Regions from separate parts of the Roseomonas sp. WA12 genome, predicted to be linked through region 2. Evidence: predicted binding sites of a transcription regulator. Region 2 holds the regulator's gene; each other region holds the start of a gene.
What was found. The regulator LexA, encoded in region 2, represses DNA repair genes until DNA is damaged. The targets are predictions, from matches to a motif close to TGTTCTANNTANGTTC.
Positions count from the first base shown of each region.

Region 1 (2,258 bases), 1.7 Mb from region 2:
GCTCCACGGCCAGGGCCGAGAGAAGCGCCTCCGCGGCCACTGCGGAATCGCTCTCATTCGCCGCCAGCCGACCGGCCAGATAGGGCCCGAACGCGCCGTCCGGCCCGATTACCGGAGCGCTGGCAACCGCGGACGGAGAGGCGCGACGCGACGCGCCAACCCCCTGCCCCGGGCGCGCAGGCCCTCCCTGGGCCAAGCGCTGCGGCTCATCCGCCGGGGTTGAGCCGGCGATCCCGGCCTCACCAGCGGCACAGCCCGCAAGCAGCGCCGCCGCCAGAAGCGCGGCCCGCCCGCCGCACCACGCCCTGCGCCTGGGAGCCAGAGGCTCGGACGGAGTGGGGGACCGGAGGGGGGCCTCGGACGGCATCATGCGATGCAGCGTAGGATCACCTGCCCGTGAGATGCCAGCGCCGCATACGCGATTTTGCCTGCCCTGCGCTCAACTGTGGCATTTCTGTGGTGCGCCGCCCTTCCTGCTTCGGGGCGGGTGTGATTGCCTCCCGCAACGAATCCGGGAGAGAGGAACCGATTGATGCGTGCCTTGATTGCCACCCTGGCCCTTCTGGCCAGCTTGGCTGCCAGCCCTGCCGTGGCGCAGAACCGCTTCTGGCTGGTCAACAACGCCGGCGACACGATCCAGAACGCGAATGTCTCGCCCTCCCGCCTCTCCGAATGGGGGCCGGACATCCTGGGCAACGGCGTGCTCCCCTCCGGCAACCGCGTCTTCGTCACCCCCAGCTTCGGCGATTGCGTGCTCGATGTCCGCGTCCGTTACGCCAGCGGGCGGGAGGAGACGCGGATGGCGCTGAACGCCTGCAATATCAGCACGATTGCCTTCGGGAGTGGTGGCGGCGGCGCGGTAGCCGGCGGTCCGGGTGCCTCGATCAGCGGCGGCCCGGGCGCCTCCGTTGCCGTTCCCCGCGGCGGCAATCCGTCCTTCAATTTCGTGAACCGCTCCGGCCAGACGATCCGGGAACTCTATGTCTCCCCGGCCTCACAGAGCAGTTGGGGCAATGACCGCCTGGGCAGCAACGTCATGGCGCCCGGCCAGTCCCTTTGGGTGGATCTCCCGGGCGGACGGGGCTGCGGGACCGACATCCGCGTCGTCTACGGCAATGGTGCCGCCATGGAGCGACGCGGCGTCGAGACCTGCAACCGCACCGACATCGTCTGGCGCTGAGGCCCAGCCATCAGGCCTGATAGGTGCCGCGCGGAACACCCGCGCGGCACCTTTTTTCACGCTTACGTTCTCTTAATGTTCTTGACCTACCCGGGTCCGAATGCCCAAATCTGTTGGAACACAAGGTGAACTTGATCGGAGGCGATAATGCCGGACGGCAGCCTGGGCAGCCCTCTGCTGAACCGTGGATCGACCCTGCCCGGCCTCCGGCGCGGGCGCGGTGCCGTGTCCAACCCTGCCAACCGGTATGAGAGCCGCCGCGCGGACCCGTTCGACGACGGCTGGAGCACCCTGGCCGAGGCCATGGCCGACCTGCCCCCGCTCGCCACCTCCCTGACGCGCGACAACGCCCGCTCCGCTCTCGCCTGGAATGACAGCCCCGATCTCGGCTTCGATCGCGCGGTGAACCCGTACAAGGGCTGCGAGCACGGCTGCATCTACTGCTACGCCCGCCCGACACATGCCTGGATCGGCCTCTCCCCCGGCCTCGATTTCGAATCCCGCCTGCACTTCAAGCCGGAGGTGGCGAGCCTGCTGGAGAAGGAGATCAGCAAGCCCGGCTACGTGCCGCGCCCGATCGCCCTCGGTTCCAACACGGATCCCTACCAGCCCGTCGAGCGCACCCTGCGCCTGACCCGCCAGGTGCTGGAGGTGCTGGAGCGCTACAACCACCCCGTCACCATCGTCACCAAGTCCGCCGGCGTGCTGCGGGATCTCGACATCCTGACGCGCATGGCCCAGCGCAACCTCGTCCAGGTCTGCATCTCCGTCACCACGCTGGACACCCGCCTGGCCCGCATCATGGAGCCACGCGCGGCCACTCCGCTGCGCCGCCTCGCCGCCATGCACGAGCTGTCTCGCGCCGGTATACCCGTCGGAGTGCTGGTGGCCCCCGTCATCCCCGGCGTCACCGACGCGGAGATGGAGAAGGTGCTGGAAGCCGCCCACGCCCATGGCGCCCGTGCGGCCGGCTACGTCCTGCTGCGCCTGCCGCTCGAGATCCGCGAGATGTTCGAGGACTGGCTGAACGCCCATATGCCGGACCGCGCCGCCCGCGTCCTCGCCCTCGTCCGCGAAA
Region 1 covers NZ_CM135108.1:4,359,134-4,361,391, reverse strand. Annotated here, with positions in the region: gene ACVBD7_RS20680 (tetratricopeptide repeat protein) at 1-196, opposite strand, end outside; gene ACVBD7_RS20675 (Tat pathway signal protein) at 533-1,180, shown strand; gene ACVBD7_RS20670 (PA0069 family radical SAM protein) at 1,328-2,258, shown strand, end outside.
Region 1: a site for LexA is predicted at 1,246-1,261, ahead of ACVBD7_RS20670 (PA0069 family radical SAM protein). Genes of this name have one in related genera too.

Region 2 (2,258 bases):
CCATGTCGTCCCGACCGAGGCACCGCGCCTCGGCCGCCATATCCGCCGTGCCGGGCTCGACTTCACGGCGGGCGACACGCTGCTTCCTGCCGGTCAGCGGCTGACCGCGCGCGACATCGGCTTGGCCGCGGCGGCCAACCATCCTTGGCTGCAGGTCCATCGCCGCCCACGTATCGGGATCCTCGCCACTGGGGACGAGATCGTTCTGCCGGGCGAGGCGATCCCGGCCGGCGGCATCGTTTCGTCCAACGCCCATGCGCTGGCCGCGCTCGTCCGTGCCTCGGGCGGCGATCCGCTGGTTCTCCCCATCGCGGGCGATGACCGCGACGCCATCGCTGCAGCCGCCAGCGACGCCCGGCGCTGTGACCTGCTGGTCACCACCGGCGGCGCGAGCGTGGGGGAGCACGATCTGGTCCAGGCGGCACTCGGCCCGCAGGGCTTCTCGCTCGACTTCTGGAAGATCGCGATGCGGCCGGGCAAGCCGCTGATCTGGGGCGACCTGCGCGGCACGCCGATGCTGGGCCTTCCGGGGAATCCCGTTTCGGCGCTGGTTTGTGCCGTCGTGTTCCTGATTCCGGCCCTGCGCCGTCTGAGTGGCCTCCCGGCAGGGCCGATGGAAACCGTGACGGCGCGGCTGGGGCAGGACATGCCGGAGAATGACCGCCGTCAGGACTATGTGCGTGCTGATCTTTCGATCGATTCGGACGGGGCGCACGTCGCGACGCCCTTCCCTGTTCAGGACAGCTCCATGCTCTCCACCCTGGCCCGCGCGTGCGGGTTGGTGGTGCGCCCCCCCCATGCGCCGGCGGCCCCGGCGGGCTCCGCGGTGCAGTTTGTATTGTTTTCCTCTCTAGGCGTGTGAAGCGCGGCATTGACCGACGCGGAAGAACTTTCATAGAACTTCCGCGTCGGTTGCCCGTTTGTTCGTGCAGAAGACCTGCCACTCGCGCCCAGGGAGACGCCCGGACCATGCTCACCCGGAAGCAGCACGAGCTGCTCACCTTCATCGACAAGCATCTGCGCGACACTGGCTTCTCTCCTTCTTTCGAGGAGATGAAGGAGGCGCTGAATCTTAGGTCGAAGTCGGGCATTCACCGCCTGATCACGGCATTGGAGGAGCGCGGCTTCCTCAAGCGCCGCGCACATCGCGCCCGGGCCCTGGAAGTGCTGCGCGTGCCGGAAGGCCTGGCGCCCCGTGCAGCGCTCGCGGCCTCCGGCGCGCAGCCGGCAATGGCTGCGCAGCCCGCCTCCCCGGCCTTCGCGCCCAACGTCATCCGCGGCAACTTTGCCCAGAACCTGCCCGGCGCCGTGCGCACGGCGAACGATGCAACTGCCGTGCAGCTGCCGCTCTATGGCCGGATCGCCGCTGGCCTCCCGATCGAGGCGCTCCGCGACAGCGGCGAGAGCGTCGAGGTTCCGGTCACGATGCTGGGCGGCGGCGAGCACTACGCGCTCGAGGTCTCCGGAGACTCGATGGAGGGCGCCGGCATCCTCGACGGCGACACCGTGATCATCCGGCGCGGCGACGTGGCTGATAACGGCGCGATCGTTGTCGCGCTGGTGGACGAGAATGAGGTGACGCTGAAGCGGCTCCGCCGCCGCGGTAACTCCATCGCGCTGGAGGCTGCCAATCCCCGCTACGAGACGCGCATCTTCGGCCCCGACCGGGTGAAAGTTCAGGGCCGCCTCATCGGTTTGGTCCGCCGCTACCATTAGTCTGCCGGGCGGGCCCGTTTAGGCTGTCAGCGGCGGACTCGGAGAAGGATGCGGGGCTGGAGGATTTCTTCCTCCAGCCCTTTTTCATTCCACCTCCGCGGGTGGCTCTGACTGCGCCTGGGCCCGCGGCGTCGGAACCGGCGGCACCCAAGGCCGGTCCCCCCGCGCCGCGCGGTCCGACAGGATGATGGCACCGTCGCGGGCGAGCCAGATCGCATGGGCCCCATCCCGCCAGACCGAGAAGCGGTCCACCCGCGGCGTCTCACGGCAGCGGCCGCGGATCGGTTCCAACGAGATCATCACCGCTGCCTGGCCGCAGCCCGTCTCGGCCAGCACCGGCGGAGGTGGCGGAGCCGGTCCGCGGCGCGGCCTCGGCGCCTCGCGCGGTGGCTGGCGCAGCAGGATGGCAGCCGGACCCGTGTCCCGCGGCCGAAGTAGGCAGGAGAGCGCGCCACAGGCCGCGCCCGGCACCTCGCCCTCGCGCGGCAGGACGGTTGCGTTGTCCTCCCCCCAACTTCGCAGCCACGATTCGCGAGTGATGC
Region 2 covers NZ_CM135108.1:1,223,088-1,225,345, reverse strand. Annotated here, with positions in the region: gene ACVBD7_RS05895 (molybdopterin molybdotransferase MoeA) at 1-862, shown strand, start outside; gene lexA (transcriptional repressor LexA) at 970-1,716, shown strand; gene ACVBD7_RS05885 (ComEC/Rec2 family competence protein) at 1,801-2,258, opposite strand, start outside.

Region 3 (2,258 bases), 2.0 Mb from region 2:
ATCCTCCAGCAGCGCCGCCTCGCCGCCGCGCAGATGGGCGGACCCCGTCACATCCAGCAGCAGCCCGTCCGGCGGCGCCGGCGCCGCAAGCGGCCCGTAGCACAGCGCCCAGCCCGCCAGGCCCCGCAGCGCGCCCGCATCCCCCACCGGATCCGCATCCTGCACCACAAGGCCGGGCAGCCGCGCCCGCGCCTCGGCCAGCGGCAGGCCCGGCCGCAAGCCAAGGGCCAGCGCCGCGCGATCCGCGGCCGCGATCACCTGCCGCCCGCCATCATGGGCACGGGTGACGAGCGGCACGTCAGCCGGTGGCGCGCCAGGGGACCGGCGCAGCCTGTCGGTCGGCAGCATCGGAAACCACACCGAGACGACCCTGCGCATCGCACGCCTCCACCATCCAACCGCCCGCCTCGCCACCCCGGCACCGCACCAGCTCCAGCCGCCATCGCGCGCGGGACAGGCCCGGCACATCCGGCGCCTCGGGCAGGGGTGGCCCGCTGGGCAGGGCGGCGACGCGCCATCGGGTGACGGCAGCGCAGGGTTCGAGAAGGGCGGGGTCGTCCGGCCGGCGGCTGCGGCGGAGGACGAAGGCGGTCACGCCGCTCCGCTCGGCCGCGAGTTGCAGGCGGCGGGAGGCGGTCAGGGTCAGCCGGCCGGAAACCTCCCCCACCACCCCCGCCAGGCCGGGTTCCCGCAGCCCCTCCTCCATGACGAGAAGGACGGTCGCGGCCCGCCCCGCCTCGGCATAAAGCACGCGGGCCGGGGGCAGGCCGGCCGCGGCCAGGCCAGGGGCGAACAGGTCGGCCCGTTCCAGCACCCACAGCACGACGCCCGGCCGGCGGGCGAGGCACCCCGCGGCGAACAGGGCCGCCGCCGCCCCGTGCTCGACATCCGGCCCGGTGTCGGCCACCTCGTGCAGCGCCCCGAGCGCCAAGCCGCCACCGGGCAGGGCCGCATCCAGCTCCGGATGGCCGAAGGGCTGGTGACCGGCAGCGCGGGCAACCTCGGCCCCCAACTGGGAGACACGGTCCCGCAGATCGGACAGGGCCTGGGCTGAAGAACGGGGAGGATGCGCTAAGCCGGTTCGCATCTGCAGGAACATAAACAGAACATTGGATTCGCACGAAGCGCCTTTTTTCCTATTACGTCTGCCTCCGGAACCAACTTGCCCCCTAAAACCCTCTTTTCAGCCCGTTAGGTGGGCCTCACACTCGCGTGATGCGCCGTGCCCTTCCCGTCCTGCTCCTTCTCCTTATCACCCCCGCCCTGGCCGCCGAACGCGGCAGCGCCTGGCGCGTGGTGAACCGCACCGGGCAGGAGGTGGTGGCGCTGGTCGCCGCCGAACCAGGCTCCACCCGCGGCCGCAACCGCCTGCGCGAGCCCGTGGCGAACGGCGCGGAAAAGGGCTTTCGCCGCCGCGCCGACCAGCCCTGCCGCCTCGACATCCGCATGCGCCTGGCCGACGGGCGGGAGGCGGTGATGCAGGGCCATGATGTCTGCGCCGCACCCGCCGTCATCGTCGAGGCCTCGGCAGTCGGGGCCGCCGCACCGGAACAGGGCGCCGCGCCACGCGGCTCCTCCGGCACCGGCTTCCTCGTCGCACCCAACCGGGTGATGACGAACCAGCACGTGGTTGACGGCTGCACCCGCATCACCCTGCGCGCCCCCAGCGGCTACCGCTACGAGGCCGTGCCGCCCGTGCAGACCAACCGCGACCTCGATCTCGCTGTCCTCTCGGTCCCCAGCCTCTCCGCCCCTGCCCTGTCCTTCCGCGAGGAGCTGCCCCGGCGCGGCGAGAGCGTGGTCACCTACGGCTTCCCACTCAACGCCGTCCTCTCCTCCGACCCGAAGCTGACGCGCGGCGAGGTGAGCGGCCTCGCGGGCATCCGCGACGACCAGAACCAGATTCAGATCAGCGCGCCCCTGCAACCTGGCAACTCCGGCGGCCCGCTGCTGGACATGCAGGGACGGCTGGTGGGCATCAACACCGCCGTGCTGCGCGGCTCGGGCCGCGTGCCCCCGCAGAACGTGAACTTCGCCGTGCGCGCGGACCGCGCCGTGGCCTTCCTACGCGCGGCCGGCATCACGCCGCGCCTGGCGGGGAATGGCGGCGCGGAGCTGGGCGCGGTGGAGGTGGGGGAGATTGCGGGAAGGTCGGTGTTCCTCATCCGCTGCGAGAAGGGCCCCCAGGGGTGAGGCGTTGCCTCCTCCCTGACCCCCAAGGCGAAAGCTCGCTTTCGCCCGCACCGGGGAGCCAACGG
Region 3 covers NZ_CM135108.1:3,976,468-3,978,725, forward strand. Annotated here, with positions in the region: gene ACVBD7_RS18820 (Y-family DNA polymerase) at 1-378, opposite strand, end outside; gene ACVBD7_RS18825 (ImuA family protein) at 299-1,087, opposite strand; gene ACVBD7_RS18830 (S1C family serine protease) at 1,216-2,193, shown strand.
Region 3: a site for LexA is predicted at 1,094-1,109, ahead of ACVBD7_RS18825 (ImuA family protein). Genes of this name have one in related genera too.